Regions from separate parts of the Oscillibacter acetigenes genome, predicted to be linked through region 3. Evidence: riboswitches for the same ligand, from Rfam matches in the RefSeq annotation. Region 3 holds a riboswitch; each other region holds the start of a gene.
The links. Region 3 has a riboswitch for FMN ahead of ribD (bifunctional diaminohydroxyphosphoribosylaminopyrimidine deaminase/5-amino-6-(5-phosphoribosylamino)uracil reductase RibD). Riboswitches for the same ligand answer to the same signal wherever they lie in the genome.
Positions count from the first base shown of each region.

Region 1: linked by a shared signal. The riboswitch ahead of OCV80_RS05580 (MATE family efflux transporter) and the one ahead of ribD (bifunctional diaminohydroxyphosphoribosylaminopyrimidine deaminase/5-amino-6-(5-phosphoribosylamino)uracil reductase RibD) in region 3 are both predicted to bind FMN.
Region 2: linked by a shared signal. The riboswitch ahead of OCV80_RS06705 (ECF transporter S component) and the one ahead of ribD (bifunctional diaminohydroxyphosphoribosylaminopyrimidine deaminase/5-amino-6-(5-phosphoribosylamino)uracil reductase RibD) in region 3 are both predicted to bind FMN.

Region 1 is NZ_JAOQKG010000002.1:338,119-347,847, forward strand. It holds gene OCV80_RS05565 (CDP-alcohol phosphatidyltransferase family protein) at 12-395, opposite strand; gene OCV80_RS05570 (HPr family phosphocarrier protein) at 430-693, opposite strand; gene OCV80_RS05575 (MATE family efflux transporter) at 764-1,750, opposite strand; gene OCV80_RS05580 (MATE family efflux transporter) at 1,752-2,168, opposite strand; FMN riboswitch at 2,331-2,444, opposite strand; gene OCV80_RS05585 (patatin-like phospholipase family protein) at 2,618-3,475, shown strand; gene OCV80_RS05590 (sodium:solute symporter family protein) at 3,879-5,324, shown strand; gene OCV80_RS05595 (hypothetical protein) at 5,450-5,917, opposite strand; gene OCV80_RS05600 (hypothetical protein) at 6,092-6,268, shown strand; gene OCV80_RS05605 (hypothetical protein) at 6,588-6,758, shown strand; gene OCV80_RS05610 (N-acyl-D-amino-acid deacylase family protein) at 6,742-8,094, shown strand; gene OCV80_RS05615 (serine hydrolase) at 8,120-8,875, shown strand; gene OCV80_RS05620 (alanine/glycine:cation symporter family protein) at 8,909-9,729, shown strand, end outside.
Region 2 is NZ_JAOQKG010000003.1:3,127-12,855, forward strand. It holds gene OCV80_RS06685 (hypothetical protein) at 1-425, shown strand, start outside; gene glyA (serine hydroxymethyltransferase) at 470-1,723, opposite strand; gene OCV80_RS06695 (5-formyltetrahydrofolate cyclo-ligase) at 1,893-2,480, opposite strand; gene dinB (DNA polymerase IV) at 2,477-3,691, opposite strand; gene OCV80_RS06705 (ECF transporter S component) at 3,860-4,564, opposite strand; FMN riboswitch at 4,669-4,797, opposite strand; gene OCV80_RS06710 (SLOG family protein) at 4,948-5,466, shown strand; gene OCV80_RS06715 (helix-turn-helix domain-containing protein) at 5,666-6,229, shown strand; gene OCV80_RS06720 (hypothetical protein) at 6,226-6,777, shown strand; gene OCV80_RS06725 (magnesium transporter CorA family protein) at 6,802-7,644, shown strand; gene OCV80_RS06730 (DUF1643 domain-containing protein) at 7,705-8,322, opposite strand; gene OCV80_RS06735 (PD-(D/E)XK nuclease family protein) at 8,421-9,729, shown strand, end outside.
Region 3 is NZ_JAOQKG010000001.1:508,065-517,793, reverse strand. It holds gene OCV80_RS02725 (ATP-binding protein) at 1-176, opposite strand, end outside; gene OCV80_RS02720 (replication initiator protein A) at 173-934, opposite strand; gene OCV80_RS02715 (hypothetical protein) at 931-1,101, opposite strand; gene OCV80_RS02710 (relaxase/mobilization nuclease domain-containing protein) at 1,367-2,980, opposite strand; gene OCV80_RS02705 (plasmid mobilization protein) at 2,952-3,353, opposite strand; gene OCV80_RS02700 (helix-turn-helix domain-containing protein) at 3,904-4,116, opposite strand; gene OCV80_RS02695 (sigma-70 RNA polymerase sigma factor region 4 domain-containing protein) at 4,109-4,531, opposite strand; gene OCV80_RS02690 (TnpV protein) at 4,961-5,338, shown strand; FMN riboswitch at 5,613-5,727, shown strand; gene ribD (bifunctional diaminohydroxyphosphoribosylaminopyrimidine deaminase/5-amino-6-(5-phosphoribosylamino)uracil reductase RibD) at 5,882-6,988, shown strand; gene OCV80_RS02680 (riboflavin synthase) at 6,969-7,616, shown strand; gene OCV80_RS02675 (bifunctional 3,4-dihydroxy-2-butanone-4-phosphate synthase/GTP cyclohydrolase II) at 7,628-8,857, shown strand; gene ribH (6,7-dimethyl-8-ribityllumazine synthase) at 8,844-9,305, shown strand; gene OCV80_RS02665 (plasmid mobilization protein) at 9,388-9,705, opposite strand.

The sequences.
Region 1 (9,729 bases), on a different contig from region 3:
AATTCGTATGCCTAAGATATTTTCAGATTGAGCATTTTCCCTTTTCTGAAAAAGAGCAGGCCCATAACCACCATGTAGCCCTCCTTGAGCACCATAAGACCAAACAGGACCCACATCTGGGGATAGCGGAAGGCCAGACAAAGAGCCAATGCACCGTGTGTCAGTTTGTCCGCGATCGGGTCAAGCGCCTTGCCCAAATTTGTGATCATGTTGAACTTTCTTGCGATCATCCCATCAAACAGATCCGTGAGACTGGAGAGGAGGACAACACCTGCGGCCCAATGGTACGCTTCTTTTGCCAGATAGAGGTAACAGAATACCGGAATGAGGAGGAGCCGAAAATATCCCATCAGGTTCGGAATAGAGAATCTCTCTTTTGTGTTGAATGGCTTCATTGAGGTTCTTCTCCATCTCCTATATGCAGACAAGTCATGCGGAAGCAGAAGACTGGAAAAATTGCGACAACGCGTTTACAGCTTCGGCTTCGTCAGGGCCGTCTGCAGCGACCTGTACCTGCTGTCCCTGACGAAAGCCGAAGGAGACGACCCCGAGAAGACTTTTCGCATTGATGCTTCGCTCACCGGCGATTATGCGGATGGTGCTCTGAAAGACATTGACATGGCTTACAAACAGTGCGGCTGTATGTGTGGTGAAATCTTCCTCCAACTGCAATGAAAGGGTCCGCGTTGTCATGGGAATCGTCCTCCCAATGATAGATTTTCATTTATAAATGCTCGATCCAGGGGCTTCGGAACATGTGCGCTTATGATGCGCGATATTTGCGCTCTCCTTTGCACAGCCAGCCCTTTCTTCTCCAACTCCGAAATTCCCAGCGGGCCAGCAGCAGGCAGAGCAGGAACGCAAGAGCATCGGCTATCGGTGCGGCCAGAAGTGCGCCGTCCAGCCCGAAGGAGCGGGATAGCAGAAGCGCCAGAGGGATCAGGAAGCAGCCCTGCCGGGCCAGAGGAATCAGCAGGGACTTACCAGGCCGGCCGATCCCCTGGAAGAAGGAGGCTGAGGTCATGTGAAGGCCATACAGGAAAAAGGCCAGCATATAGAGCCGGAAGCAGTGCTGTGCGCAATCCAGATAGAGCGCATTGTCCGATACAAAGCAGCTTGCGATCTGCCGCGGGAACACCATGAAAATGAGAAACCACACCACTGAAATGCCTACTGCAATAAGAGAAGCTATATGGAATGTCTTTTGGACCCGCGCATAGTGGTTGGCGCCGAAATTATAGCCGTTGATGGGCTGGATGGCAGAGGACACCCCGACGAACATGGAGTGAGCGATCTGGTAGACCTTCATCATCATGCCGTAGACGGATAAGGCAATGTCACTGCCATAGACTGTGGCGGCTCCATAGGCCCGCATCAGATTGTTCAGGGTAATCTGCACCAGAGCGGAGAGCATCTGCGTAAGCAAGCTGGGGAAGCCCAGTGCCAGAATACGACAGGTCAGCTTCCGTGTAGGGCGCAGGTCCTCCCGCCGGATATGAACGGTTTTGAGGCGGCGCAGGTAGAGCAGGGCCAGGCATCCAGCAGCCACCTGCCCGATCACCGTGGCGATCCCGGCGCCCACAACGCCCATCTTCAGCGGAAAGATAAAGATAGGGTCCAGGATCAGGTTGATGACCGCCCCTGTCATCATGCACTTCATCATGTACTGCGGGGAGCCGTCCGCCCGGATAATGGCGGTGAAGGCGGGACAAAGGAGCTGGAACGGGATCCCCCATGCGATGGCGCGCATATTAGGACAGAGACTCTGCATAGGCAGTCGACGTCGCGCCGAAAAGGACTACGATCTGCGGGGCGAAGATGCCGCAGGCCAGAGCGGCCAGCAGACCGCTGGCCAAGATCAGGGTGAGGGCGTGACTGATGGTGCTGTCCGCCTCCCGCTGCTCTTTCCGACCCAGGCACAGACTGATATTGGCGGCACATCCGTCTCCCAGCATCAATGCCACAGCATTGACCAGAATGGTCAGCGGGAACGCGATATTAGTGGCTGCCATTCCTGTAATGCCCACGCCCTGTCCGACAAAGATCTGATCCACGATGTTATAGAGGTAGTTGACCATCAGTGTCAGTGAGGTGGGAACGGCGTATCGAACGATCAGTTTGGGTATGGGATCCGTTTCCAATGGGTTTGGCTGCAGGTTTGGCTCCATAGCAAGGCTCCTTCCGTATTCATACTGGACGCTTCCGAGGGAGAAGCCGCCGGAAATAAAAAATCCCGGCGCCATTTCCCTGACGCAGAGAGATGGCTGTACCGGGTGCTTAGAGTATACACTTTTGCTTGAGGAGGATGGGCATCCGGCACGGCACCAGAAAGCCTTCTTCTCCCCTCCAGACCGAACCTGTTGGCTCCGGAATTCCACCGGATTAGCTGATCGCTCGCGGACTGTTACCGCCAGTAGAGAAATATCTCGTTTCCGAAGAAAACTTACATACCTAAATGTATCATTAAATAAAAGAACCGTCAAGGAAAATGTCCTTCCCGCCGTATCAACTTCTGCGCTTTCTGATCGATATCCTGTGTCCCGTACAAGGCATTCCATTTTGGCTTTTCCTGTGGTAAAATATCAAAATCGACAAAATCACAGGAGGCAGGACAGGGATGAAAACGGGCTTGGTCTTGGAGGGCGGCGCCATGCGCGGAATGTTTACCGCAGGCGTTCTGGACTCCTGGATGGATGAACAGATATCCTTTGATGGAATCGTCGGTGTGTCGGCCGGTGCGCTGTTTGGGATCAATGCTCCCGCCGGTCAGAAGGGACGCGCCATACGGTATAATTTGAAGTATATCCGGGATAAGCGGTACATGGGGCTGCGCTCGCTGCTGACCACGGGCAATCTGATCAACGCCGACTTTGCCTTCTATGAGGTGTCCTCCAAGCTGGACGTATTTGATGAAGCGGCCTTTCAGAGATCGGGCGTTGACTTCTATGCCGCGGTCACCGATCTGCACACAGGCGCCCCGGAGTATATCCGGATCACAGAGCCGTTCCGTCAGATGGAGGTCCTGCGGGCCACCTCTGCCATGCCCTATGTCTCCCGGCCTGTGGAGTTGGATGGGAGGTTCTACCTGGATGGCGGGGTCAGCGACAGTATTCCAGTCCATTTCTGCAAGAGTCTGGGCTACGACAAGACCGTTCTCGTGCTCACACGTCCCTTGGAGTATCGGAAAGAGCGGCCCGCAGCATGGCTTCAGCGATTCAACCGCCTCTATTACCATCGCTATCCGGCCTTTGCGGAGAGTCTGAACCGGCGGTGGGAAGTCTATAACCGGCAGGTGGAGGAGATCATAGGGATGGAGCAGCGCGGGGGGCTCTTCGTGGTTCGGCCCAATGGCCCACTCCCAATCAGGCGTGTGGAAAAGGACCCCGCCAAGCTGCAGGCTGTTTATGACCTCGGGGCAGAGGCCGGCAGGGCGTCTCTCAGCGGACTGAAAGAGTATTTGCTGACGCATGAATGATGGTAGATGATATAGGAAATTGCGCATCCAGCAGGCAGGGGCTTGTATGGATGCGCAGTTTTTCTTTGTGCAGTATACAGCGTCCCTTGGTCCAGGTATCATGGTTGGCAAAACTGGCGGGATGGCATATATACTTTTTGAATAAAGAATTTCTGATACATATCGGACAAATTGACATTTTTTTCAAGTAACATTATAATGTTCATATATTCACTGCCACAAGAGGACGTGGTTAGAAGGGGTGAAGAATATGGATCAGGATCTGCCCTTATGGGTAGAGGGCTGCGCCGAAACATATATAATGTGGGTGTGAATGGAAGCAGACAGCTGCTGAAGATCTTGCCGGACAAAGGTATGCAGGTGCGGCCCTCTGGAGCAAACAAAGAAAAGGAGGGCATTTTTGATGGATCACAGCGTATTGACGATTTTGGATCTGGGAATCATTGCGGCATACCTTGTCATCATGGTCCTGGTGGGGGTCTATTCCGTCAGGCGGATCCAGAACACAAAGGATTATTATGTAGCGGGCCGGTCCTTTGGGCCGATGGTGCTGATGGCCACCGTCTGCGCGACGATCATCGGCGGCAGCGGTCTGATGGGCCGGGCAGGTGTGGCCTATACCGACGGCTTCAAGGCGGTCCTTACCGCAATTCCATACCTTCTGGGAATGTTCATTTTCTCCGGCATCGCCGGGAAGATCTCGGATATCGGGATGCAGTACGGGATCACCTCTATCCCGGAGCTGTTTGAACGGCGGTTTGGCCGGGCAGCCAAGATCACCCTCTCTGTGCTGATCGCGTTCGCCATGATGGGGACGGTGGCCTCCCAGGTCACCGCCACGGCCACGATCATCCGGATGCTGGGGGGAGAGTTCGGCCTCTCCTATGAGATGGGCGCGCTGATCGCAACAGTGGTCTTTATGGTCTACACAGCCACCTCCGGCCTGTTCGGCGTGGTATACACCGACGTGCTGCAATTTTATATGCTGATCGTCTTCGTGTATATCCTGATCCCGGTGGCGGCCCTGTTCAACGTGGGCGGCTTTGCGAACTTTGCGGCCAACCTGGACCCGGCGCTGGTGGAGCCGCATATTGACGGCAGCATTTTGGGAGACATCATCACCTATCTGGTTTTCACCATGGCAGGTGCGGAAATGTGGCAGCGCGCATTTGCCGCCAAGAGCCGAAGGGCGGCAAAGCGCGGGATGTTCCTGGGTACGGCCGTATACGGCGTGACCATTGTGCTGGTCTACTTCATGGGTGTTGTGGGCCGTCAGATCCTCGGCGGCGACATCCTGGCGCAGTATGGCTCGACGGACGCTGTCGTTCCGGCCCTGGCGATCCGGATCCTTCCCGCCGGTCTGACGGGACTTGCGTTGGCCGGTATGCTCTCGGTCATCATGTCCACGGCGGACAGCTATCTGCTGGTATCTGTGCAGACCTGCGTCCACGACATCGGAAAGACCATCCGTCCCCAAATGCCGGAGCGGACCGAGATCTCCCTCTCCCGCATCTTCTCCATTGTCCTGCCCCTGGGCGCGCTGGTGATCGCGTTGTACATCCACAATGCATACAACATCCTCATGTTCGCCTGGAGCTTCTATGCCGCATCGGCTGGGATTCCCGCATTTGCAGCGCTGTTCTGGAAGAAGGCAACCAAGACCGGCGTCATGGCCGGGTTGCTGGGCGGGTTTGTTGTCTGCGTTGGCTGGAAGCTGGCAGGCCAGCCCTTCGGCCTTGGGGCGGCGGTGCCGGGCACGGTTGCCTGCGGTATCGCACTGGTCGTTGTGAGCCTTGCGACTTATAAGCGCGCACCGTCCGTATTCCTGAAAGCTGAAAAGCAGAGCTGATAGGGAGCTGCTGCATCCCCATATCGGAAAGCAATGGAGTGAACATTATAAGAGCCAGCCGGAAATTTTGAAGATCCCCGGCTGGCTTTGTTTTGGCGTATTACTGATAGATAAAAAGTCTCCGATCAGACAGCAGACCTCGCCACTGCTGTCTTTGCCCCAATACCAATGGCACACACCGCTTTTTCAGATCGCGTCACCAATGCGGCGGTCAGCGCTCCGTCCTCAGAGCTTCCGACAGCGTATGGCAGTTCTTCATCTTCTGCATCCCAAAATCCTGTCCTGCACGCATCAACTACATGGCGGGACGGTGGCCTGCGCTTGTGCGCCTGGCCATGGACCATCTTTGCAACAACAAAGGTTACTGGATTTCTGCTGCGGAACCGGATGATGGCAAAGGCTGAGAAGTGATCCTGATTTGTCCGGAGCACAGCTTCAGCAGACCGATATCCTGCCGTGTGACGCGACATATCCCATGCGGATTTGTCAGCAGAGCGACATCTGCCTTCTCGCCATTCCAAGCCATTCTCAGAAAGGAAACTAATATCGTTCAGAAAGGCGAATTGCAGGAAGAAGTCATTGCAAAAATACAACAAGCACGCCCTGCGGAGCGATGGGGAGAAAGACCAAAACAAGGGAGGCACGCTTTTACAACCCGTATCCGTCATTGCGGGCCGCCCACCGCGCGGGACTTCTATACACCATGGTATAAAACAGTTCTGCGGGCTTTTACGCCGTCACAGGGCACAGCCGGGCAGAGATCATTTGTGCCAGTGCGGACCGCAGCAAGACCAATGGACCTGATCGCCTGGAAACGCGTGCTGGATGGGCGTACGATGAGCGGGTATTCCAACTGCATTGAGTATCTGATCGAGCGCCAGAGCACCTTCGCCATGTGGAAATTTGCCGCCTGTGTCAGTGAGCTTCTGGTTTTCCGCCGATAGGATATTTTGGGATAAGGGCGCGCCCCCAGACAAGCGGCCGTCGTCAAGGCAGACAAGGAGCATGATGCGTTCAACAAGACCCGGAAAATGGTCTCCGACTCTAACAAGGAAGTGCTCAGAATACTGGAGTCAGGAGATGGAAAATAACTTCATTATATAATTGGCTTTTTCGTGATCTTATGGTATGATACCCTTACGCTGTCCAGAGCATAATTTCTAGAATGAATCCCCCTCTGTAATGTGAGTGAATCACCGCAAAGTGGTACTGTTCGGCGCCGATGGGCGCTATCTTTTTGTCTGGGCGGATGTAGAAGCACGGATGAAGAAGAATTACAATATGCATTGTATGCCGATGGTTGTGCTGTTGAACCTCGGAGAGGATGCGCTGGTTGTCCGCCGCCAAGGATATGAAGGCGTGCCGCAAAATACGGGCCTGCCTGAATGGCTGACGGACGGAGAAAGGGGGCAAAGTGATGCGCACACTGATTAAACACGGACTGATTGTAGACCCGGCCAGTCATGTTCACTCCAAAAATAATCTGCTAGTGGAAGACGGGCGTATTCAGGGGCTGACTGCTGAAGAGCCGGAAGCTGATGTGATTTTGGATGCCGAAGGGATGGTGGTTTCACCTGGTTTTGTGGATATCCACATGCACGAGGATCCTTATGACCCAGAGGAGGGGCGACTGATTCCCAGCATTATGACCTCCATGCTTCGCATGGGAGTCACTACAGCGATTGGTGGAAACTGCGGTATCAATACGGTCTCGCCTCTGCGGTATTTAGAATTGATGGACCGTGATGGCGGCCCGATCAATATGGGACTACTAGCTGGCCATACCTTCCTGCGGGAGCAGGCCGGGCACCGGGACAAGTACAGTGCAATTCGGCCCGATGAACAACAACGGTTGTCAAGGCTGGTCAAAGAGGCTCTGGAAGCAGGTTGCTTTGGGGTGTCCTTCGGTATTCGCTATGTACCCGGTGTGACACGGGATGAGATGGTGAAAACCGCCTGCTTCTGCCAAAGCCATGGCCGTCTTGTGGCCGCCCATGTGCGAGATGACGCGGATAATGTATTCGGCGCGGTGGAGGAGTTGGTTTCCATAGGGCGGCAGCTGGATCTTCCGGTTCAAGTTTCCCATGTGGGAAGCATGGGGGGATTTGGGCAGATGGAACGACTGCTGGCCCTCATAGATAGATATCGCGCCTCCGGTATGGAACTGAGCGGAGATTGCTATCCGTATGACGCTTTCAGCACGCGAATAGGGGAAACAACCTACGATGAGGGATTTTTGGAGCGTTACTGCACACAGTATTCTGCGATAGAAATCTGCGAGGGTATGTACAAGGGACAACGATGCACGGAGAGATTGTTTCATGAACTGCGTCAGACAGCACCGGACACATTGACGGTCTGCCATGTTATGAAGGCGGAGGATGTAGCTTTGGCCCTGTCTCATCCGGCCATTATGCTGGCCAGTGATGGGCTGATGGATCGGGGGCAAGGACACCCGAGAGGTGCAGGGGCGTTTCCACGCCTGCTGTGCCGGTATGTTGCAGCCGGGAAGATGAACTTGGATGATGCGGTCGCCAAGATGAGTGCCATGCCGGCCCAAAAACTGGGGCTGACGAGAAAGGGGACCTTACGCAAGGGCGCAGATGCAGACATCGTAATTTTTGATATGGATCGGATCCGGGACTGTGCTACGTTTGAGCATCCCGACCGTCCTCCGGAAGGGATAGAATGGGTCTTGATTGGGGGAAAAATCGCTGTGGAACACGGAACAGTCAAGCAGTCAAGTCTAGGACGAGCCATTCGCGCTTAGCAATGGAGCAGGAGGGAGAGACGGCATGGACGAATATGTGAAGCGGCAGCTTTCCTCAGTTCCGGGGCATATCGGATTTTACTACAAAAACCTAGTCACGGGAGAAACGGACGGAAGCCGCCAAACGGAGTTGTTCCAAGCGGCCAGCGTAATTAAACTGCCAATTTTGGCGGCCATCCTGCTGGAGGAGCGGGAGCATCCCGGTGTGCTGCAGGAGCGGCTCTTGGTCCGGGACGGCGACAAAGTGCCCGGATGCGGCGCATTGCAGCATATCTCCGGTACGCAGGCGTATGACATAGAAAGCCTCTGTAAGCTGATGATTACTATCAGTGACAATACGGCTACGAATGTGTTAATCCGCCGCTTTGGCATTGAGTTCCTGAATGAGCGATTCCGGGTGCTCGGCCTTCAGGAAACCAAGATTTTTCGCTTTCTGTTTGACACGGAGGCCGCACGTCAGGGAAAGGAGAATTTATGTCAACCGAAGGAGATCGGTAGCCTTCTGGAGGAAATCTACCACGGACGCTGCGTGAGTGCCAATGCGTCTGAGCGAATGCGGGCGATGCTATCGCAACAGCAGATTAACCATAAAATCCCCAGCCTGCTTCCGCCCACCGTGCGGGTGGAGCACAAGACCGGCGAGGATGAGGGGATTACGAATGATGTGGGGATTCTATATGGGAGAGAACCCTGTGTTCTGGTATTGGTATCCAATGAAACTGATGTACCGGCCTTTGAGCAGGTAATCCGGACAGTGAGCCTGCACTATACACGAGTGTGATGACAGACATATAGAAAAAGGAGAAAACTTGTTATGGCCATTATTAAGACGATCTCGGACCTTCTGTGGGGAATGCCTCTCATCGTACTTATTCTGTTGGCTGGCATTATCTTTACGGTCGGCTCCAAATTCTTTCAAATCGCACACTTAAAGCATATTCTGAAAAACACCATTGGAACACTTTTTTCAAAAAAGGACAACGGTAAGGGCATGATGAAACCCTTGGAAGTAATCAGCATTGCCGTTGGCGGAGCAGTGGGTGTTGGCAATATCGGCGGCGTAGCGACCGCTATCGCGGTGGGCGGACCGGGTGCAGCCTTTTGGATTTGGGTTGCGGCCTTTTTGGGCATGATGATGAAAATGGCCGAAGTTTCCCTGGCGGTATACTACCGTTCAAAGGATGAAAAGGGCGGCTATTATGGTGGGCCTACATACTATATGGAGAAAGGGTTGGGACGGGATAAGGGCTTCAAATTCTGGGGCGTGCTGGCGGTTATCTTCGGGATCGGCATTTTTGGAAATGTCTTTTCCATGCAAAACTTCACGGTCGCACAGTCCGTCAACGCCACTTTTGGCATTCCCATGCTGGCGGTAGGTTTAGTCTATGTTGGTCTCACCTATTTGGCTACTGTCCGTGAAATTCCTTGGCTGGGCAAGCTGGCGGCGAAAGTAGTTCCCCCCATGTGCGTCTTTTACCTGGTAGGCGGAATCGTGATTATCATAGTAAATATCACACAATTGCCCGCAGCGCTTGGACTGATTATCAGCGATGCATTTACCGGGACCGCAGCCACCGGCGCTTTCATGGGAGCGGGCGTGGCTTTGATTATCCGAACCGGCTTATCCCGCGCCAT
Region 2 (9,729 bases), on a different contig from region 3:
CCATTGAGATCTATGCATTCCATGTCCGGATGAATGACACGATCCCTGTTCGGGAGGTCAGTTGGCCGGACGGCACCCGGGCGGTGGTGACGCCCCTGCGGGCGGAAGTCTGGTTTCCTGTGGAAGAGACCTCTTATGACCTATGGCTGGAAGAGTCCCAGTCCGCTGTCACCTGGGAGGAGGACTTTCTCGCAAAGCAGGTGCTGACACTTTATTTTACTGACGGCAGGGCCCTGGAGATGGAGGATGCTTTGACCCAGCGGATCCAGAGAGGCACCCATGCCATCCACATAGAATTCGTGGAGGCGTCGGAGCAGAGAGCACCGCTCTGCCACCTGTCCCTGCTGTCGCCCCGGCTGCTGGACCCGGACAGCGTAACCGGCTTGGAGTTGAACGGACAATGGTACGAATTCCCGGCGGCATAACTGCAAAAGGCCCGGAGAGCCAGCACTCTCCGGGCCTTGTTCGTTCACTCCTGATACAGCGGGAACCGCTTGCACAGCTCCGCCACTTCCGCACGGACCTGCTCCGCATGGTCCGCATAGTCCTCTTTTGCCATGAGGCCCATCCACCGGGCGATCTCCGCCATCTCCGGCTCCCGGAAGCCCCGGGTAGTGACGGCGGGAGTGCCCACCCGGATACCGCTGGTGACGAAGGGCTTCTCCGGGTCGTTGGGGATGGTGTTCTTGTTCACCGTGATGCCTACCTCATCCAGCCGGTGCTCATACTCCTTGCCGGTGAGGCCAAAGTGCCGGGTGTCCACCAGAATCAGATGGTTGTCCGTGCCGCCGGAGACCAGCCGGAAGCCCTGCTCGATCAGCTTTTCCGCCAGAACCCCGGCGTTGGCAGCCACCTGCCGCCCATAGGCCCGGAACTCCGGCTTCAGCGCCTCGCCCAAGCACACGGCCTTGGCGGCGATGATATGCTCCAGCGGACCGCCCTGTGTGCCGGGGAACACGGCGGAGTTGATCTTTTTGTACAGGTCGTCGTCATTGCACAGGATCATGCCGCCCCGGGGACCCCGCAATGTCTTGTGGGTGGTGGTGGTCACCACATCGGCGTAGGGGATGGGGGAGGGATGAACACCGGCGGCCACCAGACCCGCAATGTGGGCCATGTCCACCATCAGCCGGGCGCCCACTGCGTCGGCGATCTCCCGGAACTTGGCAAAGTCCAGGGTGCGGGGATAGGCGCTGGCCCCTGCCAGGATCAGCTTGGGGCGGCACTCCTTGGCGATGGCCATCACCTGCTCGTAGTCGATGGTCTCTGTGTCGTCAGACACGCCATAGGGAACGATGCGGAAATATTTGCCGGAGATGTTCACCGGGCTGCCGTGGCTCAGATGGCCGCCATGGGCCAGATTCATACTGAGCACTGTGTCACCGGGCTGCAGCAGGGCAAAGAACGCCGCCAGATTGGCGTTGGCGCCGGAGTGGGGCTGGACATTGGCGTGCGCACAGTCGAACAGCTGACAGGCCCTCTGCCGCGCCAGCTCCTCCGTCACGTCCACGGCATAGCAGCCTCCGTAATACCGCTTTCCAGGATAGCCCTCCGCATACTTATTGGTGAGACAAGTGCCCATGGCCAGCAGGACGGCCTTGCTGACGATGTTCTCGGAGGCGATCAGCTCAATGTTGTGCTGCTCCCGGTCGAATTCCTTCTGAATAGATGCCCCCACCTCGGGGTCGGCCTGGGAGAGAAAGTCCATGATGTCCTGGATCATTGCAGGGGTCCTCCTTCGTGTGATCCGGTCTTCCGGAAAATATAAGCCTTTTCCAGCTTATCAGAGTTCCAGGGACCTGTCAAGGGAACAAGAGGTAATACCCCCACAAAATGTTGTAGAGATAGTGGGAATATTTTGACGATTTTGTGGGAGGCGGACCTTTTCCCAGTCATTCCAGCCGGGATGGCGTGCCGTCCTCAAAAAGTCCGGCTTCTGTCAGCACCCAGGGGATGGGATAGTCGTGGACGCCGAAGGGGATCTCCTGGCGCAGCAGCCGCTCCCGGCACAGCAGAACCGCCGCGCCCCGGTAGTGGGCCAGGAAGCGGTCGTAATAGCCGCCGCCCCGCCCCAGACGGCGGCCCTCCCGGCTGCAGGTGACACAGGGGATCACCGCCAGGTCGATCTGGTCCGGGGAGAGGGCAGGGCTGTCTGCCGGAGGCTCCAGAATGCCGTAGGCGCCGGGGAAGAGCTCCTTCAGGTCGCGGATGGCCCGCAGCTCCATGATGCCATCCGCCACACACAGAGGGACGCACAGCATCTTGCCGTCTGCCAGAGTCTGCTCCAGGATGGGACGGGTGTCGATCTCCCGCCCGGCGGAGACGAAGCAGAACACCGCTCCGGCACTGCGATACTCTGGAAGAGCCAGGAGATGGCGGGCGATGGCCCGGTCCGCCGCTTCCCGGTACCGGAAGGGGAGCTGGGCGCTGAGGCGCCGGATCGTAGCCCGGAGCTGCTGTTTTTCCTCGTCTATTGTCATGGCAGGGGATCCTCCTCTTTCTCTGGACGGGCCGCGCCGTAGGAGATGACGTCGGTCCCGAACTTTCCACGGAGGCGGTCCATAGCCGCCTCCAGCTTTTCCTGTTTTTCTTTTTTGGGCGCCGCCCCAGCTGTGAACAGGTCTACCTGTTCATAGGCGTCCTCCGACCGAACCAGATGGATGGCGGTAACAGTCAGGGCCCGCACGGGAGCCGGGGGTTTCCACAGCTGGCCGGTCAGGTCCATGGCCGCCGCCGTCAGCTCCCGGATCAGGTGGGTGGGGGCGGAGAGCTGCATCTGACGGGAGCGGTCATGGAACTGGGGATCCCGCACCGTCACCTGGACGCCGCCGGCATACAGCCCGCTGTGCCGCAGTCGGGTGGCCACGGAGTCCGCCAGCACGGCGACGCCGCCCCGCACCTGCTCTGCGGTGGTGAGGTTTTTCGGGAAGGTAGTGCCGTTGCCAACGGACTTCACCATCTCCGGCTCGTACCGGGAGCGGACTGGATCGGTGTCCAGCCCGTTGGCATAGTCGTGGAGCTGGACGCCCATTTTGCCCATCAGGGTCTCCAGGGCATCCCGCTTGCAGGCCGCCAACTCTCCGATGGTCTTCACGCCGAACTGGGCCAAAATCTTCCGGGCGGCGCCCCCCACGTACAGCAGCGCCCCCACCGGCAGAGGCCAGACCAGCCTCTGCCAGTTCTCCCGGGAGACGACAGTGGTGGCGTCGGGTTTCCGGTAGTCGCTGCCCAGCTTGGCAAACACCTTGTTGAAGGAGACCCCCACTGAGAGGGTCAGTCCCATCTCCTGCTTCATCCGTTGCCGCAGATGGTCTGCCAGGGCCTTGGCATCACCGCCGAAGAGGTGGAGGGTATGGGTGACGTCCAGCCAGCTCTCATCGATGCCGAAGGGCTCCACCAGGTCCGTGTACTGCTCGTAGATGGTGTTGACCTCTTTGGAGACCTGCCGGTACAGTTTGTGGTGGGGTGGCAGCAGCACCAGCTCCGGGCACTTTTTCTTGGCCTGCCAGATGGTTTCCGCCGTCTGGACGCCGAATTTTTTCGCCGGTTCATTCTTGGCCAGGATGATGCCGTGGCGGGAGGTGGGATCTCCGCAGACCGCCACGGGCACGTTCTGCAGGTCTGGTCGGCTCCGCAGCTCCACGGAGGCGTAAAAGCTGTTCAGATCGCAGTGCAGGATGATGCGGTCCATGGCCCCGCCTCCTTTCTCACTTCTATTATAGCACATCTGTTCGTTCCTGAAAAGGGAGAAGGGATGGGAAGGTTTTGACATACCGGCGCAGGGAGGCGGAGGGACGGATATGGGCCGCAGTAAAAGGCGCGGGGACGGTATCCGCCCCCGCGCCTGTGGTGTTCAGATTTACAGAATCCCCATCAGCACCAGGGCCAGCACCACAAAGGTTGCCAGCAGGGCCAGGGAGAACAGGAGGAACCCGGCGCTCAGCTTGCCCTTGCCCTCGACAGGCGCATGGGACTCCGGTACCAGCCGGGCCTTCCGCAGGGCGGTGACCACCGGCTTGTAGAGCAGCAGGATCAGCGCCATGTTCAGGCCGCCCTTCACCAGGTTGAAGGGCAGGAACACCGGGATCAGCATGGGGACCACGATTTCCTCGCGATCCATTCCCATGTAGATGGGCGTGATGAGATAGTTCCACAGCAGCATCACCACGGTGAGGCAAACAGTGCCCAGGGCCAGACCGATGACGGCGCCCTTGCGGGTGTGGAACTTCTTGTAGACGAAGGCGGCGGTGCAGCAGAAGGCGCAGGTAGCCAGCACATTCATGATGCAGCCGATGGGGCCGGTGTCGCTGACGGTGAACATCTCCACCACGGCCACCACGATGGAGATGACGGCGGCGGACAGAGGTCCGAAGAGGAAGGCGCCGATGCAGATGACCGTGTCCTTCAGGTCCATCTGCAGGAAGCCGGACACCTGTGGCAGCATCTTGCTGAGGAGCATCACCACATAGGCGATGGCCGCCAGCATGGCCAGGGAGGTGATGGTTCGGACGTTTGTTGCGGGCCGGGAGGGGTTCTTGATGGCGTTGGCATTGGGTTCGGACATAAAAATACACTCCTTTTCGTTGCTTGAAAACACCCTGGACGCTTTGGCTTCTCCAAGGTGATCCACGCAACGCAGGAGCGCGAACAAACGCGCGGCCACGCCGCACTCATCTTCTTCCATCCAGACTGTAACTGTTGGTCCCGGAGTTTCACCGAGTCAGCGCCTGTGCATACGCGCAGGCGGTCGCGGACTGTACCGCCAGTGGGGAATTTCACCCCGCCCTGAAGACAAAGTATTCAGTTGCTTTCTGGCCATAGTATATGACAGCGCGGAAGAAATTGCAAGTCCCTAAATGAAAAAACGGCAAATTTCCCGTGGGTCTTTACAAACAAGAACGGATGTTCTATACTGAATCAAAGACCAGAAGGAGGGAGGCGGAGACCATGCGGGGGCGGCAGGCGGCCTGCTGCTTTACCGGGCACCGGCCCGGTAAGCTGCCATGGCGGTATAACGAGGAGGACCTGCGCTGCGTGTCGCTCAAGGCCCGCATCGCAGACGCGGTGGAGGCGGCCTATCAGGAGGGATTCCGTCACTTTCTCTGCGGCATGGCCCTGGGCTGTGACCTGTATTTCTGCGAGTGCGTCCTCCGCCTGCGCCAGACGCACCCGGACGTGACGGTGGAGGCGGCCGTCCCATGTCCCTCCCAGGCGGATGCCTGGCCGCCGGACCAGCGGCGGCGGTATGAGCGGCTGGTGGCTGCCTGTGACTTTGAGACCCTGGTGTCCGCCTGCTACACCCCCGCCTGTATGCAGCGGCGGGACCGGTATATGGTGGACCACGCCGCGCTGCTGATCGCCGCCTTTGACGGGTCTCCCGGCGGAACCCGGTACACGGTGGAGTACGCCATGCGCCGGGGGCTGGAGATCGTGGACCTGCCCATTGTGCTGGAGCCCGCCCGATAGGCCGGGGCGCTTGGATGCGGAGACGTCCGGTGCCTTGGTTTTTTCTTGCAATATGGGCCGGAGCCGTTGCGCGGGGAGCCCTGTTGTGGTATGTTGGAGAGGAAGGCAATCTGAGATTGCGGAACTTCCATGCTTGGTTGCTGGTATGCAACCGGGCGGCCTGATAAGCTGAAGGCATCCAAGAGAAGGGAGAATGCCTATGACATTCGGAGAGAAGCTGCAATCCCTCCGGCAGAGAGCCGGCATGAGCCAGGACGCGCTGGCCGAGCGCCTGCAGGTGAGCCGGCAGGCCGTCAGCCGCTGGGAACGGGACGAGACCATGCCGGAGACGGACAAAGTGGTGGCCCTGGCGGATATTTTCGGTGTGACAACAGACTATCTGCTCCGCCTCCAGCTGGAGCAGACGAAGCCGGAGGAGAAGCAGCCGCCGCCCCAGGAACGGAAGGACTGGGTGGAGCGTTTTTTGGCCTTTAGCAAGCGGAAGTGGTACCTGCTGGGATGGGTGCTGATCGCCTGGGGCGTATTGGATCTGGTGCAGCTGGCGCTGTTTTATCTGGCGTACCGGGGGATGCTGGGCGGATTCACGGGTCTGATCGGCTGGGATATGGCGGAGATGGGCGGAGTGAATCTGCTTGACGTGTTCCCGGCAGGTGTGCTGCTGTTCCCGGCCCTGTACGCCGCCGTGAAGATCGCGGCGGGGGTGCTGGTGCTGTATTTCGGAAAAAGGCATGTACAAAAGAAGCGGGAGGAGGAAATGCAGTGAAGGGAATCTTTTGGGGGTTCTTCTTGATCTTTATCAATTTTTATGTGACAATCAACGGACATACACTGAATCTGCTGCCGACCTTTGCGGGTTATATCTTACTCTATCGGGCAGCAGGGGAATTGTTGGGAGAGAGCGGTCGATTCGGGAAACTCCGCCCCTTTGCTGTGGCTGTGGCCATATACACAGGTATCCTGTGGGTGGGAGACTTGCTGGGCGTGACCGGCGCAAACTGGCTGAGTACGCTCCTGGAGCTGGCTGCTCTGGCGGTCGCCCTGTATATTTCCTGGAGCGTGATCCAGGCCATTTTGGAGATGGAGACCCATTATGGGACAGATCTGAACGGCACTTCGGCACGGACCGCCTGGTTTGTCCTGTTGGCGGCACAGATTGCCGGAACGCTGGGCGGCCTGCTGCTGGACGCTTTGGCACTGATGGCCCTGATTGCCCTGCTGGTGGGCATCATCTGGTTTCTCGCGGCACTGTGGAAGTGCGCCGGGCTCTATGACGGCCTGCCGCCCAAGGACGCCGGCCTGGAAAACCTGTGAGAGACCGAGAGGAGAGAGACCGCCATGCGAAAGGTACTGCCCATGTCCCGCATCCGGGAGATGGAGCCCTATATGGACGCCAAGGTGCTGGACTACATCCACGAGGGGCAGATCGAAGCGTTTGAGGGCTTTGAGGACTTCGATCTGATCGCCTTTGACTGGTACGACGTGCGCAGCGAGCGGACGGCAGCATCCCAGATGCTGCTGTATCTGGACCGGGAGGACCTGTTCGTCTTCTGTGAGGACGACGCAGCGGAGGACGCCGCCCAGGCGGCCCTGCTGGTGCCGGAGGAAGAGGCACTGTCCAACGAGCAGGTGCTCCACCGCTTCTTCGTCCGGCTGCTGAGGGGGGATATGGCCCATCTGGACCGGCTGGAGGCGGACATCAGCGATGGGGAGACAGAGGTGCTCACCGGTGCCCATGAGGCGTATCTGGACCGGATCATCGCTTGGCGGCAGGAGCTGCTGCGGCTGAAGCGGTACTACGAGCAGCTGGATTCCATCTTTGACGAGCTGGCGGAGAACGACAACAGCCTGCTGGGCAAGCAGAACACCCGCCGTTTTGCAAACTTGGGCAATCGGATGGAGCGGTATCTGAACGCGGTCCAGTCCCTGCGGGAGTCCGTGGCCCAACTGCGGGAGGCCTATCAGTCCCAGCTGTCCATCCAGCAGAACGACCTGATGAAGATCTTCACCGTGGTGACGGCGGTGTTCCTGCCCCTGACCCTGCTGGTAGGCTGGTATGGGATGAACTTTGTGGGGATGCCGGAGCTCCACTGGAAGTACGGATACCCGGCGGTGATTCTGGTGAGCGTGGGGATCGTGGCGGCGCTGGTGATCTACTTCAAGAAGAAAAAGTGGCTGTGACACAGAAAAACAGCAGGCCGTCCCCATTGGGGGGCGGCCTGCTTTGTGCCTCGCAGCGGTTCAGGTTGCCCGGTCCCGCAGATATCTGTCGATGTCGAAGGCCAGCAGCTTCGTGTCCCCCTTGAGATACAGGGGGTGGTGGGGGTGGCCGGATTTCAGCAGGGGGCCGGCGGTGAACCACCCGGCCCCGGCGGCGCTGGCGTCGGCGGCAAAGTCCCGCATACAATCCATCAGATACCCTCGCTTCTCGATGATGTTCCCCCAGGCGGCCCACAGGGCGGGGGCCGGGGACAGAGAGAGGAGATACCAGAAGGCCCTTCGGTTCTCCGCATGGAGCACCGGGTTGCAGGACCGCTCCATATCGTCGGGCCGGGTGGCCCGCTGGGCGTAGACGTTGAACATCAAAAAGCTGTCGTACCCGTTGGAAAGCGCGATCCGCTGGGCGGACTGGAGGGTGGGGTCCAGAGCGTCCGGCGCGGCGGTGGAGGGGTTGATACCCATGCAGATCAGGGGCTTCCGGCCCCGGGTGCCCAGGATGTACCGGTATTCCGAATAGTGGTTGGGGACGTACAGCCACCGGCTCACATCATAGTCCGGCGACGGCCGGAGGGCAGCGGCCAGGGCGTCGTCGAAGAGCTCCAGCGCCAGGGCGGCTGTGGGGCCTTGGGGAATGTGCATGGGTCAGTCCTCCTCGGAAAATCTTCAAGAAACAGGATAGCACGAATCGGCGGGATATGCTACAATGAATTTTGAAATTGCGCAAAGGAGGTCCCGCCATGCTGACGATCCTGATGGGCCGGGCCAAAACGGGAAAATCGGAACAGGTGCTCCGCCGGATCGGAGAACTGGGGGATTCCAGCCGGCAGATCCTGCTGGTGCCGGAGCACGCCTCCCACCAGGCGGAGGTGGATCTGTGCCGTGCCTGCGGAGACACTGCCAGCCGCCATGCGGAGGTCCTCAGCTTCCGCCGCCTGTGCGACCGGGTGCTGACCATCACCGGCGGCGCCGCTCAGGTGACATTGGATGCCGGCGGCAAGCTGTTGACCCTGCAGAAGGCCCTGGGAGAGGTGGCCCCCTTGCTGAAGGTGTATCGCCGTCCCTCTCAGAAGGCGTCGTTTTTACAGCAGCTGCTGGACCTCTTCGACGAGCTGCGCTGCTACGACGTGTCCCCAGAGCTGCTGGAGAGCCAGGCACGGGAAATCCAGGGCGCCACCCGGGACAAGCTGCTGGACCTGAGCCTGCTGTACGGCGCCTATGAGTCCCGGCTGTACCGCCCCGGCCTTGATGCCCGGGACCGGATGACCAAGCTCTGCGAGGCGCTGGAGTCCTCCCGCTACGCTTTCGGCAAGGACGTGTTTGTGGACGGCTTCACGTACTTCAACGCCCAGGAGCGGCAGGTGCTGGAGAGCATCCTGCGGCAGGCTCGGTCTGTCACTGTCACGCTGCTGGGGGAGCCGGACAGCGCGGAGGAGATGTTTCAGGTCTCTCTCCGCACCCGGGACCAGCTGACGCGGCTGGCGGACCAGGCGGGCTGCCCATGGGAGGTCCGGACGCTCACCAGCGCCGACGACTCCGCCCTGGGATATTTGGAGCATCACTTCTTCGGAGAGGGGGAGCCCTACCAAGGAGACAGCTCCGCCATCCGGGTCCGGGAGGCGGACACCGCTTTTTCCGAGGTGGAGCAGACGGCAGCGGACATCCGCCGCCTGGTAGCGGCGGGGAAGTGCCGCTACCGGGATATCACCGTGGCCGCCCGGAACATGACCGACTACGAGGGCACCATTGAGACGGTATTCGAGCGGTACAGCATCCCCGCCTATCTGAGCCGCCGGAGCAGTATGTTGGAAAAGCCCGTGTGGAGCCTTATCACCGGCGTCCTCTCCGCTCTGGAAAACGGCTTGGAGTACGAGGACATGTTCCGTTGGCTGAAGACCGGCCTGGCGGGCCTGATGCCGGAGGAGTGCGATGAGCTGGAAAACTACGTTCTCACCTGGGAGATCCACGGGAAGATGTGGCTCCGGGATGTGGACTGGACCGACAATCCGGACGGTTATGGCGCACCTTGGGATAAGCGCCGCCAGGCCC
Region 3 (9,729 bases):
TGGCAGTCGCACTCTGCCGGGTGGCGGTCAAGCCCGAAAAGCGTCTTGCCCTCTGGGAAATAGGCTTCTTTGGGCTTGCGGCATTTTCCGCAGTACAGCAAACCGTCCTCGCCTGTGTAGTCGCCGCTGTCCGGCTCGGTATCCGGCAGCAGATTGATATTCTCGATTTTGTTCATAAACTTTCTCCCTCCTTGCAGGTGTAGTCCGGGACACCCTGTTTCGGGGCGTCCTTTTTGTCATTCTCTGCCCATATCCGCAGGGCGGCGGCATAGTTCTGGTAGGTTCTCCCGTTGGCGGCAAGGTAGCGGCTCATTTCCTCAATGAGCCGTTCCAGTCTGTCCGGGAACTCGGCTTTCAGTTCTGCATACTCGGCTTCGGTCAGAAAAACATTCTCATATCTGCCAAACGGTTTGTGCGGCTCTCCACTCACTCCCATTGTTTGGTTTTCTATCAGGTTGTTTATAGTAAGGTTGTTAGGGGTCGGTTTTCCGACCGTCATAAGGTCGCTTTTCCGACCATCAGTAGGTCGGTTTTCCGCACTTATGAGGGTCGCTTTTCCGACTGTCATAGGGTCGGAAATCCGAACTAATGGCGGCAGCTTCACATACAGGCGGTTGGCTGCGGAAAATCCCGCCCGTTTCCGTTCCAGAAGTCCGGCTGCGTCCAGTTCGTTCAAGGCGGCTTTGATGGCGGTCTGCCCCTTATCCAGCATTTCGGCAATCTCCGCTATGGGATAGACAATGAATGTCCTGCCCTGATCGTCCTGCCAGCCGTTCCGCTGTGACAGGGTGGTGCGGTCTAACAGCAGCGCATAGAGCAGCTTGGCGGTCTGGGAAATGTCCATTTTCAGCAGGAACCGGGGATATGGCAGGTAGGGCGGCAAGCCTGTGTCCAGCCCTACATAAATGGTTTCCTGCGTGTTGTCCGGCTTCATGGCTTCGCCCGCTTGGAGCGAAACGGCGGGCACTCGATGATCATAGCCCGGAAACTCTGCTTGCAGGTGCGGCGGCACTTGCGGCAAAGAGGATTGTAGGTGATACGGTTGCGCTCATTGAGGAAGAACGCCCATTCTTCCTTGCGCTTCTTGCTCATTCTCGGCATGGCGGCTCCTTTCTGCCGTTTCTATCGATGTAACCGGATAGGCGGCGTTTGGTGTATGATTTCGGTGTCATTTTCGGGGATTTTCCTCTCTGTATGCCCCTTGAAAAAGGCAGGTGGTATTGCGGATAGGGTCAGATATAGGGAACGCTTTTGTGCGGTTTCGGTATCATTTCGGGGTGGAGTTCAGTGGTCAATTTCCCATAGCAAAGGGGTGTCCAAAATGGAACCCCCTTTCCGGGTAGGGGTGGAACAAAACGGAACACCCTTACCGCTCCCAATCCCGACGCACCTCTTTTGTCCGTTCCTGCCGGAGCATGGCGGCAAGGTTGGATTTGACCTTTTGCAGCTCGGCGGCTCTGGCTTTCTGCTCCCGGTACTCGGTGTAAATCCCGTTTTTCTCGGAAATCAGGGCTTCATTTTCCGCTTGCAGCTTGGAAACGGCGGGCAGCTTCTTTAAGCCCTGTTGCCGAAAATACCGCACCGCCGCTTCATACAGCGTCAGGTCTGCATGAAACGCTTCCCGGTATCGTTCCGGCTTCTTGGCAGTTTTCAGCCCGTCATGGGCGGGCTTGGTTCTGCGGTAAACGCTGATCTGGTGCATGAGTTCCTTGTTGGCGGTGATTCTGGATTCCAGTTCTTTCAGCTTTTCTCCGGCGGCGTGCTGCCCGGAAATGGCGGCTTCCAAAGCTGTGTCCACTTCTTCGGGGCTGGCAAAACCATGCTCGGAAAGGAAATTCATGGTCTTTGCCATCTGTTTGAGGTTAAAGGTTTTTGCCCAACGCTCATAACCGATACCTTTTCCCTCGGCTCGCTTGGCGGCTATATCTACAAGCCGCTGCGGGCTGTCAGGGTTCGGGGTGATTTGGGCGGGTTTTGTCCGCTGTATGCCCTTAGTAAGCTGCGGCTGGTGTTCCTGTCTGTCCTGCATCTTTGCGGCTGCTCTATGGGCGTTCTGCTGGAAAACAGCAAGGACAGCGGCCTTGTCGAAGTCCGTCCCCAGCTTCCGGGCGGTGATGGGCTTTGTTCTGTCCGGCGTGAGATAGGACAGCCGCCCCCGGCTCTCCTTAACGGTCACGCCCTCCCGCAACAGGAGAGCGGAAAACTCGTCAAAGCTGGCGGCGGTGGCAAGGGCTTGGCGTATGGTCTGCCGCAAACGGCCTTTGTCGGTTTCAAACTTGGTCTGTCGGGGTGCGATACCCTCGGCAAGCAGCACAGCGTTTTCCTTGTCCAGCTTGGCTTGCCCCTTGCGCTTCGCCCAGTATTCACGCTCGGTCACTTTGTTTCGGCTGCCGTTCAAGAGGTCGATCTGGTAAAGCCCCTCCCGGTGGCACATCTCCATGACTTCGCTGCGGAAATACCGCATGGCGGCTGCGGTACAGCGGTGCTTGTTCCCGGCTCTGGTGTCGCTTGCCCTGTCCATGTAGGGCTTGCGCTCCACCTCGGCAATCCGCAGACTGTTGATGACAATATGCACATGGATATTGCCGCTATGGTTGTGCCCGTCCGGGTGGGTACAGACAAGGGCTTGGTGTCCGGGAAAATGCTCTTTGCAGTAGGCCAGCCCCAACGCCTGCGCCCGGTCTACGGTCAGGCCATTGTCGGCTGCGTCCCGTGGGTCAAAGCTGATGATATAGTGGTGGCTCTTGATGTCCTCCCGTTTGCTGTTCTTGCCGTACCGCAGATTTGCCCGGATACATGACAGGGCAAAATCTTCCTCCCCGCAGTTCAGCGTGTCCAGCCGGTAGTCCTGCCGGGGAATGAGCCGCCCGGCTTCATCAAGGGTGGGTTTCATGGTAAACTCGTCATGCTCAAAGGTGAGATAGGCTTCGGCGGCTCCGTAGTCGGCATTTTTAGAGCTGATATGCTTGATCGTTGCCATAGGCTTCACCTATCACTTTCAGCACCTCGAATTTGAGGGCGGCAAGGTCGGAAACAGCGGCTCTCACCTCACTGGACAGGGCGTTGTAGGGTGCGCCGTATTCGTTGAGATACCGGGCGATCTGGTTCAGGTTGCTGCCGATTTTCCCGTACTGCGCCACAAGGGAAGATATGGCGGTGAGCATTTCTTCGCTGTGGGCAGTCACCCGGATAACAGGAGAAATCCGGCTGTAAAAAACGGCTTGCCGGATATACTCGGACTGGCTCATGGAGAGGGCGGCGCATTTGTCCTCAAAGGCTCTGCGCTCGTCCTCGGTCAGACGGGTCTTGACAACACATTTCCGCTTGGGGGTGTTGTAGGTTTTGTGTGGCATGGTGGCTCAACTCCTTTCAAACTGCAACGGACAATTTTTATCTAAAACACAAGTATTGGGGCAAGTTTTTTCAGCGGCGCAAGCCGCAAAAGGCGGGTTTGGGGTGGCAACCCCAACAAGTATCTGACCGGGGGACAAATGAGCGAAAAGCGAAATTTGGTACACTGGTCGATACTTGCTCTCCGTGACTGCAAACTTTCTCTCACTTCCGTCCGCCACTTTTTTGGAAAACTGCAACCACAAAAGTTTGTTTCTCTTTTTCTGCTACTACTAATCCTGTAAAGGGCATTCCTGCCCGCTTTCGCTAAAATGACACCGGACGCAGTGGTTTCTACCCGGTGTTGGAGAAATCCTTTCTCTTTGCCCTCTACTACGGGTAAATGCTCCAAATGCCAAACACCAGGGCAGAAAAATTCCCTCCTCGCTTACTACTACAACCGGCAGGGGGCAAAATGGCCGGGAGCGGAGCCGGACAACAAAAAAAGCAGTAAATCTTTTTCAAGACTTACTGCTTTCGCTGGCCGCGTCGGTGGCGGCTGGTATTCAGTTTTTATGACTTGTCCGGTGGTTCGTCAAGCCGGAACTTGAATTGACAGTCAATTAACCGCTGCTTTACATAGTCCTCCACCTCGGCGTTGACCTGCCCGTTCACTTTTGAGAAATAGCGGATATATCCGGCGTAGTGGAGCAGGACAGCGTTCACGGCTTCTGGGTCGCCCTCACGGGCTTTGAGGATTGTTTCATAGGGGAGAAGTCTACTCATACCGGCTCACCCCCATTTCTTCGCGTAGCCGCTGCAAGGCAAGCTGGATATGCCGCCCCGCTGTGCTGCGTGACCGGCCAATACACGCGCCGATCACGCGCTGCGGCTGGCGCAGAAAGTAATAGCGCAGGATTTCTTCCCGCGTCTGCTCCGGCAAAACAGAGATCGCGTCGGCAAGGGCGGCGTTGCAGAGCAGGACGGTCTGACCGCAGACGGTAAATGGGTATTCCTCGTCCGGCTCCGACGCGGCAAACTGGACAAACTTCTCGTTCATCAGATAGTCAAGGGAAACTTGCCGTTCCCATTGCCGTTTAAGCTTCAAAATCTTGTCCAAGGCGGCACAGCGGATAACAGTCTTGCAAAAGGCGTTGTACCTGCGCTGGATATATTCTTGATAGGCTATCTGGTCGGTCATGGAAATTCCCCTTTCTGAATAATAGTGCGGGGCGGTGGCACTTCTTGCTGTCGCCCCTTGATTGCCTACCAGCAAAGGCGGGCGGGGCTGTCAACGGCTGCGCATATGCGCCGTTCATCTTGACCGTTGACTGGCTCGGCTGGGTTTGCTATTTACCCGACAAACTTGAATTTGAATACTACGATTTTATGAGCGATTATCGCTCACCGTGGGTTTTCAATAAAATCCTCCAAAAGCCTTGAAAACAAAGGGTTTTTCGCAGCGTGTTCGCCTTATCCCTTTATTCGGTTTCACACAAGTTTACCCTTGCCCTGGCCACTCATAAGGGCAAAAGCAAGGGCAAGAAAATCTCGCAACAGGATATGGCAACGTGTGGCAATCGGGGAACTGTGACGTATGTGCGAATATATTATAGCGGAGGATTTTATTATGGACAAGTACATTTTTGACAAGAACAACGGCCTTTGGTATGAACTGATTGGCGACTACTATCTTCCCTGTCTGACCGTACCCGCTGAAGAAGGACAGCCTGTTGGCGTATGGGGTCAGCGGCACAAGCGGTATCTCAAAGAATACCGCCCAGCCTTTTATAATGCTTTGCTGTTAAGCGGCAAACTGAATGGCTACCTTGCCGATATTGACCGGCAGGCACAGGAGCAAATGGTCACCGTCATTCGGCAAATGTCGAAGGCCCAAGGAATTACTGAAGTGTTGAAAGCTACCAACCAAGCGGAGTGGGTAGGAATGATGAATAATATCTGTTTTGCGGCAGTAGAAATGATTCATGATGAAATCATATACGCATAAGTACGAAAGCGGCTGGGGATATACCCTGCCGCTTTCATGCTCGTCAAAACAGTTATCTGCCAGTGAAGATGCAGCCCTCTATATCAGTAATTGAAAATAAGACAAGGCAGACTAAAAGGAGAGGGAACAATACTTTGCAACTTTCAACCCCATTTTGTTGCATTTCACGCCAGGCAAAAGGATGTTTTGCAAAGAAAATCAAGCAATGCGAAATTAAAATATACCCTCTTGACAAACGAACTATAATTCTATATACTCAGTTCTGTCAATTGAATAAAATCTTCAGGGCAGGGTGTAAGTCCCTACCGGCGGTACAGCCCGCGAGCCGAAAGGCATGATTCGGTGAAACTCCGAAGCCGACAGTATAGTCTGGATGAAAGAAGATTTGCAGTACACAGGGATGAAGTTTATCACCCTGTGCGTGTAAGTTGCTCTGGATTGTTTTCAATCCAGAGTTTTATTTTATGCCGGCGCTATGTCTGTGTCTATCTGCGTCGCCCTGAACGATTTGTTCAGGGCGATTTTTGCTTTTGAGGTGATGGTATGAGTGACGAGGATTATATGTCTTTGGCTTTGCATTTTGCAAAGAAGGGAGTTGGCTGGACGGCCCCGAATCCAATGGTGGGCGCAGTTATCGTGAAAGAGGGCCGGGTGATCGGGCGGGGCTGGCATGAAAAATGTGGACAGCCACACGCCGAGAGGAACGCCCTTGCCTCTTGTACCGAGCCCTCGGAGGGAGCGACTATGTATGTCACACTGGAACCCTGCTGCCACTACGGGCATCAGCCACCATGCACGGAGGCCATCTTAAACGTCGGCATCAAGCGGGTGGTGGTAGGTTCCGGCGATCCAAATCCCCTTGTCAGCGGGAGAGGTATTCAAATACTCCGAGAACACGGAATAGAGGTGACGGAACATATCCTGGAGGACGAATGTACCCGGCTGAATGAGGTGTTCTTCCACTACATCCAGACAAAGCGCCCCTTTGTGGTGATGAAATACGCCATGACGCTGGACGGAAAAATCGCAACCTATACAGGGGCCTCCAAATGGGTCACGGGAGAGCAGGCAAGAAATCATGTGCAGGAGCAGCGCCACCGCTACACCGGCATCATGGTGGGAGTTGGAACGGTACTGGCCGACGATCCCTTGTTGACCTGCCGGAAAGCCGGGTGCAAAAACCCCATTCGCATTATCTGTGATACCGATTTACGCACTCCTCTAACCGCCCAAGTAGTCACTACGGCAAAACAGGCTCCTACTATCCTCGTTACCTGCTGCGCTGACCGTGAAAAATGGACGGGCTACGAAGAAGCCGGCTGCCGTATTCTGCCGGCGGAACGGAAGAATGGCCGCATTGATTTGGAGCGGTTGATGGAACGGCTGGGGCAGGAGGGCCTTGACAGCATTTTGTTGGAGGGCGGCGGCACGCTGAACTGGGCCGCGCTGGAAAGCGGCATCGTTCAGAAAGTGCAGGCATATATCGCGCCCAAGCTGTTCGGAGGGCAGACGGCAAAAACGCCGGTAGAGGGCGCTGGTGTACCGTTGCCCGACTGTGCGTTCCAGTTGAAAAACATGGTTATCACGCAGTTGGGGGAGGACATTCTGCTGGAAAGTGAGGTGGCAAGTCATGTTCACCGGGATTGTTGAAGAAATTGGAACGGTGACACAAATCCGGCACGGCCCGCACTCCGCAATCCTCACCATAGCGGCTGAAACCGTTTTGGAAACTACGAAAATCGGAGACAGCATCGCCGTCAACGGTATCTGTCTCACCGTTACCGCTTTATCGGACACCTCTTTTTCGGCGGATGTCATGCACGAAACGCTGAACCGCTCTGCTCTGTCCCGGCTGGGTACGGGAAGTCATGTGAATTTGGAGCGGGCCATGCCCGCGGACGGGCGTTTTGGCGGACATATCGTGGCCGGTCATGTGGATGGCGTTGGAACGGTGGCAAATGTGCGGCGGGACGATACGGCAGTCTGGTTCACCGTGCGGGCGGCGCCGGATATTCTGCGCTATATCGTGGAGAAAGGCTCTGTGGCGATAGACGGGATTAGCTTGACCGTGGCGGCAGTCACACAGACGGATTTTTCCATTTCCGCCATTCCCCACACCGTGGCGAATACGGTTTTGCGGGAACGGAAAAGGGGCGACCCGGTCAACCTGGAAACAGATGTGATTGGGAAGTATGTAGAAAAGCTGCTGTTCCCCACCATGGGCAGGCGGCAGGATACCACAATCACCAAAGAATTTTTATCTCAACACGGATTTTAGGAGGGCAGGCAATGATACAGTTCAGCACTATTGACGAAGCTCTTTGCGACCTTCGAGCGGGCAAAATCATTCTGGTTACGGATGACCCCACACGGGAAAATGAGGGGGACTTCATCTGTGCGGCGGAATTTGCCACAACGGAAAACATCAATTTCATGGCGACCTATGGCAAAGGGCTGATTTGTATGCCCATGTCGCAGGCTTATGTGGAAAAGCTGAAAATCCCGCAGATGGTACAGCAAAATACGGATAATCACGAAACGGCTTTTACCGTGTCCATTGACCATGTGACCACCTCTACCGGCATTTCCGCCGCTGAACGCTCTGTGACGGCCCTGGCCTGCGTGTCAGAGGACAGCAGGCCGGAGGATTTTCGACGACCTGGGCATATGTTCCCCTTGCTGGCAAAGCGAAACGGCGTGCTGGAGCGTGACGGACATACCGAAGCAACGGTAGACCTGTGCCGTTTGGCCGGTCTGAAAGAATGTGGCCTTTGCTGCGAGATCATGCGCGAGGACGGGACAATGATGCGTACCCCGGAGCTTTCGGAACTGGCAAAACGATGGGGAATCAAGTTTATCACCATCCGGGATTTGCAGGCTTACCGCAAATGCCACGAAAGGCTGGTTGACCAGGTAGCGGAGGTCAACTTGCCCACAAAATACGGGGAATTTACCGCTTATGGTTTTGTAAACAGATTAAACGGTGAGCATCATGTGGCACTGGTAAAGGGTCAGATTGGTGACGGCGAAAATGTGTTGTGCCGTGTCCATTCAGAATGTCTGACCGGGGACACGTTTGGTTCCCTCCGCTGTGACTGCGGTGAACAGCTTGCCGCCGCTCTTACCCAGATTGAGAAAGAGGGGCGAGGAATTTTACTCTATATGCGGCAGGAGGGGCGGGGCATTGGCCTGATGAACAAACTGCGGGCGTATGAGCTTCAGGAGCGCGGATTGGATACATTGGAGGCCAATCTGAAACTGGGCTTTGCCGGGGACGAGCGGGAGTATTATATTGGCGCACAGATTTTGAGGGAGTTAGGCGTAAAGAGTATGCGGCTGCTGACGAATAACCCGGATAAGCTCTATCAGCTTTCGGAGTTTGGTTTGAAAATTACACAGCGTGTTCCCATTCAGATGAAGCCTACCCCCTACGACCTGTTCTATCTGAAAACAAAACAGACGCGCATGGGACACATCTTAACCTATGAAAGAGAGGAAGATCGCCGTGAAAACATTTGAGGGAAAACTGGTAGCAAAAGAGGTCAAGGTTGGCATCGTGGCCGCACGGTTCAATGAGTTTATTACATCTAAGCTGTTAGATGGAGCATTAGACGGCCTAAAGCGGCATGATGTGTGTGAGGAAGATATTCATGTCGCGTGGGTTCCCGGCGCGTTTGAAATTCCGCTGATTGCATCCAAGATGGCAAAAAGCGGAAAGTATGACGCTGTGATCTGCCTGGGGGCAGTAATCCGAGGCTCTACCAGCCATTACGATTATGTTTGCAATGAAGTGTCCAAGGGGATTGCCGCCGTTTCCCTGGAAAGCGGTGTCCCGGTGATGTTTGGCGTTCTCACTACGGAGAACATTGAACAGGCGATTGAGCGGGCCGGGACAAAGGCTGGGAATAAGGGCTATGATTGCGCTGTTGGTGCGATTGAGATGGTAAACCTGATTCGCCAACTCTAAGTAAAAGGGCCTTGCAGTTTTATGATGCCAACCGTTTATGTACGCACCGCATGGCCTTCTGGCTGTGCGGTGCTTTTTGCCGTCAGTCCTTTGTGTAGGCGTCCACGATACGTACTTCCAACTCCCGGTTCCGCTCCATCGCCCTGCGGAGTTCCGGCACTTCCAGCAGGCCCTTGGCGTTGGCAATGATGAGGATACGATTGAGGCTGGCCCCCACCCTGCGGACTTCGTAGATCAGCTTCGGCACGTCAACGGAGGGGGCCTCCCGGATGGCAGCGCCGCTGATACACTGCCGGATAAACCGCTCACGGGAACCCCGTACCCTGCTGACCTTTTCGTTGAGGTCGGCCAGTTCCTCATCAGACAGACGGATGATGATTTGGTTGGTTCTGCTTCGCATAGATTCTCCTTCCTCCGGGGTCAT